Regions from separate parts of the Lysinibacillus sp. 54212 genome, predicted to be linked through region 2. Evidence: riboswitches for the same ligand, from Rfam matches in the RefSeq annotation. Region 2 holds a riboswitch; each other region holds the start of a gene.
What was found. A riboswitch is a leader RNA that binds a small molecule or an ion and turns the genes downstream of it on or off. The one in region 2 is predicted to bind lysine.

Region 1 (4,179 bases), on a different contig from region 2:
ATAATGTGAATTCGTATTTACAGATTTTAAATGCAAACCCCGATGCGGATGATATCGATGACGCTAGCTTAGTAGTAGCTGCTGGCTTTGGTAAAAGTGATGTCTTATTGATGGCCGATGCAGATAGCGAGATAGAAAGAAAATTATTATATTTTGCAGATATTCCTGGCACAATTATAAAAGCTGGTAATCATGGATCTGACATAAGCACTTCATTGGATTTCTTAAAATCTACTAGTTATCCTGAATCGGTTATTTTGAGTTACGGTAAAGACAACGCTTACGGTTATCCTCACAAAAGTGTTTTAGGTAACATCAAAGCAGTTGGTGCTAAAGCTTACTCGACGGCTCAAGATGGGACAATCATCGCTACTATAAATAGTGATTCTTATTCAATTGACGCAAAAGAGTTCAAACCAGGTGATGAGGTAGTAGAACCAGAACCACCTACATCTCCTAATAATTCGTACAAGAACTGTACAGAGTTAAGAAAAGATTTCCCAAAAGGTGTTCAAAAGGGACATTGGGCTTACCAACCCAAAATGGACCTTGATGGAGACGGTTGGGCATGTGAATCTTAAATAACACGAAAAAGACTATCTCGGTTGAGGTAGTTTTTTTGATCGATTTTAAGTTGCCAAAAAGTGTTCTACAGGCAAGAGGATAAAAAACATAATGAAAAGGAAAATTTATGAAAAGAATTCAAAGGAGTTACATAGTAAATTTGAGTTTTAACCTATTATACAGCGGGTTGAGAAGTTTCCTGAAGAATAAAAAAGAGTATAGAACTATTAATTTCATAATTAACAGTATCCCCCACAATCGTTGGTATATCAATGATTGTGGGGGACTTTTTTGTTTTAACTTGGTAATTTGAATATGTGGTATTCAGGATAGGCATATAACTCTATAGAGTTCCTTTGTTACCTTGATTATTTATAGTCTATGAGCCACTCCTAAATTGTTTTAGAAAGTCATGTATATTGCCCTCTTGGAACGAAATATATTGAAGTAAAGATCTTTTGAGGGGGGAAAGACATGAAATGGTTAGCCGTTATTAGTTATTTGGCAATGATTAGCATTAATGCTTTAGCCACCACGGTAGGGATAAACGGAAAAACGACAGGTGAAATCTCTAATGAAGTAGATGTATTATTTACTCCTGCCGGGTATGTGTTTGCTATTTGGGGGTTAATTTATATTTTACTAGGAATATGGCTCTTCCAACAGCTCCGTCTTCCAACAGATGAGGTGAGTCGGTATAGAATAGATCTTTTCCTTATTACATGCCTTTACAATATCGCTTGGTTGTTGAGCTGGCATTATAATTACTTCCTTATATCTGTAGTAGTTATGATTTGCCTATTATTAAGTTTGATTATCATTTATAGGAGTTATCCAGCAGGTGATTATCGCTTATCTGATAGACTGCCGTTTTCGGTTTATTTAGGGTGGATTAGTGTAGCGCTAATGGCAAATATCAGCTATGTACTGAAGTATTATGGCTGGAATGGTTGGGGTATTTCAGAACAAACGTGGGCCCAAATATTACTGTTATTAGCAACATTATTAGCCTTTTATATTCGTGTGAAAAACAGAGATATTTTATTTTCATTCGTTGTTATTTGGGCTTTTATTGGTATTGCCGTACAAAATGGAAAAGATGCGGGAGCTTTATTCTATATGCCATTCGTTTACAGTTTATTGCTGTTGTTTTGGATATTTGTTGGGATGAAATGGGACATTCCTAGGAAGATGAAATCTTTAAAGCCTTCATCAAAAAATTAGCTGTGAGTTATCAACATCTAGTTTTTTTTGAAGAGAAAAGAATCATATAATCTATTATAGGATTACTTGTACACCAATAAAGATATAGGAACTGGTATGAAATGAATAATGTTTAGATATTGAACCATCACATAATTTTATATGTCCGTAGAGATTTATGTGACTTTAGTCTTGTTGAAAGTGCGTAGCAAGGTGGGAATCGTATCCTTGAAGTGAATGTAAATGAATGCAAAATGAAGTATATATTAGCATATTGTTTCATATATCAGAAAAATGAATATTGACACATAAATCAGAATGTTGTAATATTCTATTATTAATTAAATATAAACCTCACAGTCTCGTGAGGTAGAGGCGCGGTATTTATTAGTTTTTCATAGAGTTAGAGCAAACGATGAAATGAAAAAGAAGGAAATATCGCCGAAGCGTGTTCGTAGGCTCACTACGTTTCGCTGGGTCTGCAATGAATAATTGCAGGACTGTCTTGTTTGATCCTTCCCGTTCATTACAAGGTGTGCTATCTCAATATGGGAACTAGAGGATATGGGCTAATAATATTCAAGCGACCTTAAGTTCTTCTAAGGTCGCTTTATTTATTGCCTAAACTTTCAGAAAAAGGAGAGAATCGTATGAAAAAGAAGCTTTTAGTATTGATAGCAGGGATGATGACAGTGTTAATTCTTGCTGCATGTGGTTCTGATGATGGTAAAACAGGTTCATCGTCAAATGACAATGACCAAGAAAAAGAAGAAAGCAATGTTTTACGAGTTGGGATGGAAGCAGGTTATCCACCGTTCAACTGGACTCAAATGGATGATGGAAACGGTGCAGTGAAAATCGACGGGGCTGCTGAATATGCAGGTGGCTATGATGTTGAAATCGCCAAAAAGGTTGCTGAAGGTCTTGGCAAAGAGTTAGTTATTGTAAAGATGGAGTGGAACGGATTAGTTCCTGCCGTGCAGTCAGGTGTAGTTGATGCCATTATTGCAGGGATGAGTCCGACTGATGAACGAAAGGAATCAATCGATTTCACAGAAAACTATTATACGTCTGATTTTGTTATCGTTGTGAAAAAAGGTGGTCCATTTGAAAAAGCTAAAACATTAGAGGATTTTGCAAAGGCGAAAATCACATCTCAATTAGGTACGACTAACTATGATGTAATCGATCAAATTCCTAATGTTGATAAACAAACAGCAATGGATGATTTCAATGCAATGCGCGTTGCATTAAAATCAGGCGTTATTGATGGCTATGTAGCGGAGCGTCCAGAAGCGGTTTCGTCAACAGCAGCGAATAAGGACTTTGCTTATGTAGAGCTTCAAAAAGGGTTTAAAACAAATCCAGCTGATACAGCAGTAGCAATCGGTGTACGTAAAGGGTCAGATCTTACAGACAAAATGAATGAAATTATTAAAGGTATTTCTGAAGAAGAACGTACAAAATTAATGGATGCTGCGATTGCTAATCAACCAGCTCAATAATAAATAATGGGACTAGCCGAACATAATTTTGTCGGCTAGTTTTTCTAAAAGACAGTGATTGAACTGTTAGGGGGATTTTCATGAGTTTAGAAACAATACTCAATATTCTAGAAAATAACTGGCCAATGTTTTTACGAGGTGCAGGGATAACGCTAATGATTGCAATTATTAGTACAATCATTGGTGTGCTTATCGGATTTTTTATTGGAATTATGCATACAATTCCAGTGCGAAAACGTTCGGTGAAAAGTATTGCTTTAAAAATATTTAACTTCATTTTATCGTGCTATGTTGAAGTATTCCGTGGTACTCCAATGATTGTACAGGCGATGGTAATATACTTCGGTTTATTCTCATATGGCATCAAGCTTGATACATTCGTCGCTGCACTAGTCGTAGTAGGTTTAAATACGGGTGCCTATATGGCAGAAATCGTACGCGGTGGCATTGTGTCCATCGATAAGGGGCAATATGAGGCGGCACAAGCAATCGGGATGAACCATCTGCAAACGATGATTCATGTAGTTCTTCCACAGGTTGCTCGAAATATCCTACCTGCTACCGGTAATCAGTTAGTAATGAATATAAAGGATACAGCAGTATTAAATGTTATAAGTGTAACCGAGCTTTATTTCCAATCAAAGTCGATTGCATCGATCAATTATAAATTTGCGGAAACATTTTTAATTACGTGTTTAATCTATTTAGCTATGACCTTTACAGCAACTCGTATCCTACGCTGGATAGAGAGAAGAATGGATGGACCTGATGCATATAAAAAAGTAGATCAACATAGCGGAGGGGAAGTCTTACAATGACAAACGTAATTGAAATACAAAATTTAAGTAAATCTTTCGGCTCGAATGAAGTCCTTCGTGATGTGAATTTTAATGTGCAAAAAGGGGAG
Region 2 (4,179 bases):
CCACGTATCAAAAAGTGCGGAGCTTGTTGTTCGTTAGATTGAAGTCGCTCCAGCTCTTTATAGTGGGAAAGAAAAACGTTCATTTCACCACGCACATAGGCAATACAAGCAAGATAAAAAAGACAGTGTTCAATTTTATCTTGTTGCTTTTTTCTTTTATATGTTTTCAATAGCTGATTAATCACGATTTTTGCTTCTTCGTATTCAGCTGTTTTACAGCGTGCAATAGCATAATGCATTCGCTGCTGGAGACTATCCATAAACATCACTTCCTTATAGCGGAGCTCCTACTAATTTCGCTGTTAAATGTAGTATTAATAACCTTGTATGTGTTCATACATAGAATAAAAAATTACGGCAAGCTGCAAAATAAAAAACCTCCAAATATAGTTTTGGAGGGTAAAATATACTTATTTTTTATTCAAAATCAAGTCAATTAGCTCTTGTCGATCGATTAAATATACATCGTTAATGTTCGCTAGCTTTATTGCTTGTTTTGTAAAGTAGCTATTCGTCACAACCCAAGCTTCAGTAGCTTCATACATTTTAATAGCACCGATAATTTCCTGCACAGCCTTTACTCCGACAGTACTTGAATAGCGTTTCGCCTGTACAGCGATAATGTCTTCACGGTCCTTTAAAATCAAATCTGCTCCGTAATCGCCAGAAGTGGCTGTATAAGTCACTTTAAATCCTCGACGTTTAAACAATTCACCTAAAAACTGCTCGAATTCTTCGCCTGTCATTACATCGACTTCCTTCATACCAGCTTTTCTAAGGCGCGCGGTTTTACGTGATTTACGCCAAGCCTTAAAGCCTATCGATAACACAAAATAAAGAACAATTGCTGCTCCGATTCCTTGCAATGTTTGGGTGAAATACCAGCCAAGCGCGGCAACGATTAGTATAGGAAGTGTTGGCAGTATACGAATGCGTCTTTTTTTCTTTGCTCTACGTTTACGCAAAATTATGTTCTCCTTTGAAAAATCATCCTCGCCATTATTATAGCACAAAAGAGTACATACGTTTGCCTTATTCGTGTATTGTTTTATTATTACCTGCAATGTATCCGGAGATGAGCAATGCAATGGCAATGGCAATAAAAATCGTATTCGGTACGAACCAGCTTCCGGTAACATCTTTAATAAATCCGAAGCAGGTTGGTCCGACTGCTGCTAGTAAATAACCAATTGACTGTGCAAATCCCGATAATTCTGCCGCTTCATAAGCAGTACGCGTACGAAGAGTAAAGAGCATCATAGCGAGTCCGAACGATGAACCGCCAGCAAGACCTAAAAATATCATCCAAACTACAGCGTAATCCGTCCATTCCATAAGCACGCCAGTAAATCCGATAAGGTAGAAAGTCGAAAATACTAGTACTAATGGACGTTGTGTTGTAAGCTTTGCCGCAATAATCGGCGTAATAAAGGTCATAGGGATTTGTGCAAACTGCATGACAGAAAATAGCCAGCCAGCATTTGCTGCATCAATACCTTGTGAAATATAAATCTCTGGGATCCAAGCAGCAGTTGTGTAAAAAATGAAGGACTGCAATCCCATGGCGAACATCACTGCCCAAGCAAGTGGGGAGCGAATTAGAGTTGACCACCCTGCTCCTTTTGATGTTCCGCTAGATAGCTGGACTTTTTCCCCTCGCAATTGTGGTATCCAAAATAAGGTTGCTGCAATTGTGACAACAAGCGCAATAGCTAATGCTCCTTGCCAACCGACTGTAGTATTAGCAATTGGATAGCTGACACCTGCACCAAGACCACTCGATAAATTCATCGCCACTGTGTAAATTCCAGTTAACAATCCAATATGTAACGGATATTTCATTTTGAAAAAGCTTGGTATTAAAACATTTCCGAAAGAAATCGCGACGCCAATTAACACTGTGCCAACGAGTAGTAGTGACGTTGTTCCGAGTGAGCGTAGTATAATCCCGAAAGTAAGTAGGATGACTGAATAAAATAACGTCCACTCCATACCAAAGCGTGATGCAACACGTGGAGCAAATGGCGATACAATTGCAAAAGCGAGTAATGGGATAGTCGTTAAAAATCCTGCTAACACATTGGAAATACCAAGTCCATCTCGAATAAATGACGTAATCGGTCCAACAACGGTTAGTGGTGTTCGTAATGTCATAGCTACAAGGATAATAGCAACAACAAATAAGATGACCTTGCTATTGAATTGTAATTTTTTGCTCCTATATTCTTTTGTTGATGCCATTGTGAATATTCCTCCTATTGCTTTTCTTATTGGTCTGAATAGTCTAAAAAAACTGAAAAAGCAAAAATAATTGATAACAAAAATTTGCTATGTTAAACTCGAAGACGTTATCTAATTTAATAGATTTTGCCTCATTTGAAAATGGGGTAGAGGTCGCAATCATTATGACTAGTATAGCTGAGATTTGGAGAATCGGGGAAGCTTTATGAAAGGAATGGTTGCCGAAGTAGTTTGTCACTACCAGGGCATACTATTGGGGCTGTTTTCGAATAGGAACAGAACTGCCGCATTTTAGCGGGTGAGCTATCGTTTCAAGTTGATGAGGACTTAATATAAGCCGTCACATTACCTTGTGGCGGTTTTAAATTTTTCTCATTGCGATGAAAGATGCCAAAAGCATTTTAAATCAAAAGGAGTTATAAAAAAATGAGTGAAGTAAAAATAGATAGGCTTGGACATAAATCTGAGTTAAAAAGAGGTTTAAAAAGTCGTCATATTACGATGATTTCTTTAGGTGGGACGATTGGTACAGGATTATTCCTAGCATCCGGCGCTTCCATTGCACAGGCTGGTCCTGGCGGTGCGCTACTTGCTTACGCATTGATTGGTATTATGGTGTATTTTTTAATGACAAGCTTAGGGGAGATGGCGGCATTTATGCCAACATCCGGCTCTTTTAGTACGTATGCAACAAGATTTGTTGATCCAGCACTTGGGTTTGCGCTTGGCTGGAACTATTGGTATAACTGGGCAATTACAATTGCGGCAGAAATCGCGGCAGTATCATTAATTATGAAATATTGGTTCCCAGATAGCTCTTCAGCGTTGTGGACAGTTATGTTTATCGCTGTCGTATTAACGTTTAACATGTTGTCAGTTAAAGCATATGGCGAAAGTGAATATTGGTTTGCGATGATTAAAGTTGCAACGGTTATTATTTTCATTATTGTTAGTTTCTTAATGATTTTTGGGCTTTTAGGTGGAAATGATCCTGTAGGCTTTAAAAATTTCTTTGTGGATGAAGCACCATTTAACGGTGGCTTCCTAGCAACATTTGGTATATTCCTTGCAGCAGGGTTCTCTTTCCAGGGGACAGAGCTATTAGGGGTGACGGCAGGCGAAACGGATAATCCAGCAAAAAGTATTCCGAAAGCGGTACGTTCGGTTTTCTGGCGTATTTTACTGTTTTATATTTTTGCCATTGGTGCAATTGGGTTATTAATCCCGTATACAGATACACGATTATTATCAGATGATATCGCTGTATCACCATTTACCATTGTTTTTGATAATCTAGGTGTAGCATTTGCTGCCTCTGTGATGAATGCCATTATTTTAACGGCTATGCTATCTGCAGGAAACTCAGGTCTATATGCAGCAAGCCGTATGCTCTATCAGCTTGCGGTAGACGGAAAAGCACCAAAGTTTTTCATGAAGGTGAATACACGTGGTATTCCGGTATATTCACTTCTTGCTACATTGGCAGTAGGAAGCTTAGCATTTTTAGCATCCTTCTTCGGTGATGGTGTCGTGTATATGTGGCTACTAAATGCATCGGGTATGTCCGGTTTTATTGCATGGCTAGGAATTGCAATTAGTCATTATCGTTTCCGAAAAGCATATATTGCGCAAGGACGAGACGTATCGCTGCTTCCTTATCGTGCAGCACTATATCCATTTGGACCACTCTTCGCCTTTATCGTGTGTATGATTGTCATCCTTGGCCAAAACTACACAGCATTTACAGGTGACTCGATTGACTGGTACGGTATTTTAGTATCGTATATTGGCCTTCCGCTATTCGCAATATTATGGCTAGGCTATAAACTAAAACATAAAACAAAAATCGTTCCATTACAGGAATGTGATTTGGACTATAAATAATGAGAAAGCGGCTTGCATTGGGCAGGTCGCTTTTTTCTTTTTGAAACATTTATA
Region 3 (4,179 bases), on a different contig from region 2:
CTTCTAGTAATTTAGAGGCCCTCATATTAGAGTTAAACTTAATCAAGCTGCATGATCCGAAATATAACGTTATGCTAACTGACGATAAAACGTATCCGTATATTAAAATAACAAATGAAAAGTATCCTCGTATATTAACGACTCGGAAAGTGAAAAAGGATAAGGCACGATATTTTGGACCGTATCCAAATGTTTTTGCAGCGAATGAAACGAGAAAGCTGCTTGACCGCCTATATCCATTACGAAAGTGTGCGAAGCTCCCGAACCAAGTGTGCTTATACTATCATCTTGGGCAATGCTTAGCGCCCTGTGTAAAGGATATTGAAAAGGAAATATTCGACGATATGATAGAAGACATTGTTAAATTTTTAAACGGCGGCTATGAGGACGTAAAGCACGATTTAGAGGCAAAAATGCTAGAGGCAGCTGAGAAGCTTGAGTTTGAACGAGCAAAGGAGTTCCGTGATCAAATTAACCATATTGAAACGGTCATGCAAAAGCAAAAAATTGTAACGGGAGACCTATCCAATCGAGACGTTTTTGGCTATGCAGTAGACAAGGGCTGGATGTGTGTACAAGTGTTTTTTGTCCGCCAAGGTAAGCTAATTGAGCGAGATGTATCCATTTTCCCAATTTACCAGGATCCAGACGAGGAATTTTTAACCTTTGTCGGACGCTTTTACGAGTCACCACAGCATATAAAGCCAAAAGAGGTTTTAATTCCAGCAACCGTTGATGAAGCACTATTGGAAAAGCTACTTCATGTGCAGGTAAGGATTCCAAAGCGTGGCTCAAAGAAAGAGCTCGTTGAAATGGCAATTAAAAATGCCCGGATTGCAATTCATGAAAAATTCCAGTTAATCGAGCGTCAGGAAGAGAGAACAGTGGGGGCTTGTGAAGCGTTAGGAGAGGCATTAAATATCGCAGTACCACTTCGTATAGAAGCCTTTGATAATAGCCATATGCACGGCGCGGATCCGGTTTCTGCAATGGTCGTGTTTATAGATGGTAAGCCTGCCAAAAAAGAGTATAGAAAATATAAAACTCGAGAGGCAGCCAAGCACGATGATTATGGTGCAATGCAGGAAGTGGTTAGAAGACGCTATTCACGAGTGCTCCGTGAAAATTTGCCGCTGCCAGATTTAATTATTATCGATGGTGGTAAAGGCCAAATGGAGGTTGCACGTGAAGTGATAGAAGATGAGCTTGGTTTATATATTCCGATTGCTGGCTTAGCAAAGGACGCTAAGCATAAAACATCACAATTACTTTTCGGAGATCCTCCCGCACCGATTGAAATGAAACGCACTAGTGATGGATTTTATTTGTTACAACGAATTCAGGATGAGGTCCATCGTTTTGCCATCACTTTTTTACGTCAGCAGCAGCAAACAAATGCGATTACATCGGTACTTGATGAAATTGAAGGTATTGGACCTAAACGGAAACAACAGCTTCTTAAGCATTTCGGCTCCGTGAAGAAAATTAGAGAAGCATCCATCGAACAATTACTAGAGGCAGGTATCCCAAATAAACTGGCTCTTTCGATTTATGGCTATTTTCAGAAAGAAACGTTGAAAAACGACTAGCATTATGCTATCTTTACAATAATAATTCAATATTTTTAGATAGAGGCGCGGGCTTCAAGAGTACAATTTGTGAGGGGGAACAACTCCTATGACCATATTGGAAAGGGGAAACCGCCGAAGTGAACGACAGCTTGTTCCTGTCCTTTGCTGGTTTTACGTTTAAGAAATGTAGAACTGTCAGAATGATGTATTCTGGAGAGCTATCTCGACAACTAATTTTAGATTCGTTTTTGAGGCGGCTTTTCACATGTGTGAGAAGCTGCCTTTTTTTTCTTAAAGGGGAGTGTTGAAATGAAACGGGAATCAAGTGTGCAAAGTGTTCAGTATGAATCAGATATTATTCAAATTACGGTAGGATACAATAATTTTAAAGAGGCATTAGTAGAAGAAATTTTTAACGAGCTTACTAGACAAGGGATCGATGTAGATAGTGGTGTTGAAAAGAATATAGACGGTGAAAATTCTAAGATTTCATTTTCAATCGCCAAGGAAGCATTCCCTGAGGCTCTTCGTGTGCTAGAGGCAACTAAAGCATCGCTAGGCTTTAGTTTTGCAGATTTTGAAGTTGGCTTAGCGAAGATCACAATACTAGGGACAGAAACTATTTCAATGCCCGATGTTACGAGCTCCATTTTTACCCGTCTTGAAAAGGAAGAGATTCTAGTGAAAACAGCTTCAGGATCGGACGATCAAATATCGGTAGTCGTTGCTCAAGAGGATATGATGAAAGCTGCAAACGCTTTATATGATGAATTAAATATAAGTGTGTAGTGGCCGTGTATAGGCCATAATTGTAAATCTTCGGGGCAAAAAATAAGTCGTCTGAGTCAGTTTAAAACTAATCAGACGACTATATCCTTTGTAAGAATCTATGAATGTTTTAGAATGTAAAATTACGATACATTGTTGAAGATAGTGATTTATTAATTAATTACGATTTACACGTTTATTTTGCGAGAATTCTCTCTTTTAAATCCCATTTTACAGTGAATGAAACTTTGTTTTGTTTACCGTTCACTTCATCATAGCATTCTGTTAAAAAGCCATTTAGTTTTTGAGTTTGCTCTGCCAAAAAACCTGCTTCAAGTCTAAAACAACGCTGATTTGTTTTTAGTATATTTTGGTCAGTCTCTAATACGTAAATTGCACTATCCTTCTGTTCCTTTTCTAACGATAAGGATCCCCAGCCGGCTTGTTCAAAAAAAGAATTTGCTTCTTCTATAGAAAATAACGGAAACTTGCGAGCTAGCTCTTTCCCAGCCCAGTATAATACATCATTTTCATGTTTACCCAGTATGGAAGAAAGGACATGATCCCGAATAATTTCATAGCCGAATATTGGAATCGCTTTCATCTTATCTTCATTCATTCTATTAACCTCTTTCTAGAATTTTCTTATTTTTTAGATTTATTCCCATATGGAATGACACGTTTTAGAAAAAACGTGTTTTAAGCAGCGAAAATGTACGTTTTTAGTGGTCCTTAAATAATCCTCAGTGCCTTGACGCTTGTACTTCTTGAGAGTACAATGGACATGTCATAATATTGTACCATGATGAAATATGCAGTCAATCACCTAACGGTTACAAAGTATTGACAAAGAGAAAAGCATATTTTAAGTACTAAGGGGGGTAACAATCTTGTCGAAAGATCGTGAGTTTTTATGGCGCCGCTTACATTCTTTACTTGGTGTAATTCCAGTAGGTTTGTTCTTGGTGTTCCACTTATCACTGAACTTCACTGCAGTTGGTGGTGAAGAAGCTTACAATAATGCTACAGGAATGATGGAATTAGTTCCTCACTCATTATTGTTACTAATGGAATGGGTAATTATTTATATACCATTAATGTTCCATGCATTTTACGGAATCTACATTGCATTTACTGCAACGCACAACACACAGCGCTTCGGTACTTTCCGTAACTGGATGTTCCGTCTACAACGTATGACTGGGATTTTCCTAGTTATCTTCGTAGCATGGCACATTTTCCAAACGCGTGTTCAAAAGGCGCTTGGAGCTGAAGTTAACTTTGATATGATGGCTGAAATTGTAGATAATCCTGGATTCTTAATTTTCTATATCGTAGGTATCTTATCTGCAACATTCCACTTAGCAAACGGTTTATGGTCGTTCTTAGTAAGCTGGGGTATTACTCAGTCAAAACAATCACAAAAAATTGCTACATATATTACAATGGCATTCTTCGTAGTGCTTTCGATTGTCGGCGTAGCAGCAATTTTAGCGTTCGTAGTATAAACAAGTTGCAATTAATTAGTGAATAAACTTGCAACATTAAGTGTTCGAAATGGATAGATAAAGCAATGTTAGAGGAGTGAGAATCAATCATGGCAAAGAGCAAAGTAATTGTTGTTGGTGGCGGCTTAGCAGGCTTAATGGCAACAATTAAAGCAGCTGAAGATGGTACTGCGGTTGAATTATTCTCATTAGTTCCAGTAAAGCGTTCACACTCTGTTTGTGCGCAGGGCGGAATTAATGGTGCAGTAAATACAAAAGGTGAAGGGGATTCTCCATGGATCCACTTTGACGATACAGTTTATGGTGGCGACTTCTTAGCAAACCAACCACCA

Region 1: another riboswitch for lysine. It lies ahead of V4T18_RS13560 (transporter substrate-binding domain-containing protein); the one in region 2 lies ahead of V4T18_RS06055 (amino acid permease).
Region 3: another riboswitch for lysine. It lies ahead of V4T18_RS12310 (ACT domain-containing protein); the one in region 2 lies ahead of V4T18_RS06055 (amino acid permease).

What each region holds. Positions count from the first base shown of each region.
Region 1 is NZ_JBAFWZ010000020.1:45,034-49,212, forward strand. Features, by position in the region: gene V4T18_RS13550 (stalk domain-containing protein) at 1-581, shown strand, start outside; gene V4T18_RS13555 (tryptophan-rich sensory protein) at 1,039-1,788, shown strand; lysine riboswitch at 2,130-2,316, shown strand; gene V4T18_RS13560 (transporter substrate-binding domain-containing protein) at 2,418-3,272, shown strand; gene V4T18_RS13565 (amino acid ABC transporter permease) at 3,353-4,090, shown strand; gene V4T18_RS13570 (amino acid ABC transporter ATP-binding protein) at 4,087-4,179, shown strand, end outside.
Region 2 is NZ_JBAFWZ010000006.1:105,028-109,206, forward strand. Features, by position in the region: gene V4T18_RS06040 (hypothetical protein) at 1-260, opposite strand, end outside; gene V4T18_RS06045 (restriction endonuclease) at 411-965, opposite strand; gene V4T18_RS06050 (CynX/NimT family MFS transporter) at 1,033-2,241, opposite strand; lysine riboswitch at 2,381-2,555, shown strand; gene V4T18_RS06055 (amino acid permease) at 2,668-4,125, shown strand.
Region 3 is NZ_JBAFWZ010000016.1:46,157-50,335, reverse strand. Features, by position in the region: gene uvrC (excinuclease ABC subunit UvrC) at 1-1,589, shown strand, start outside; lysine riboswitch at 1,622-1,800, shown strand; gene V4T18_RS12310 (ACT domain-containing protein) at 1,881-2,360, shown strand; gene V4T18_RS12305 (YslB family protein) at 2,536-2,958, opposite strand; gene V4T18_RS12300 (succinate dehydrogenase cytochrome b558 subunit) at 3,230-3,847, shown strand; gene sdhA (succinate dehydrogenase flavoprotein subunit) at 3,937-4,179, shown strand, end outside.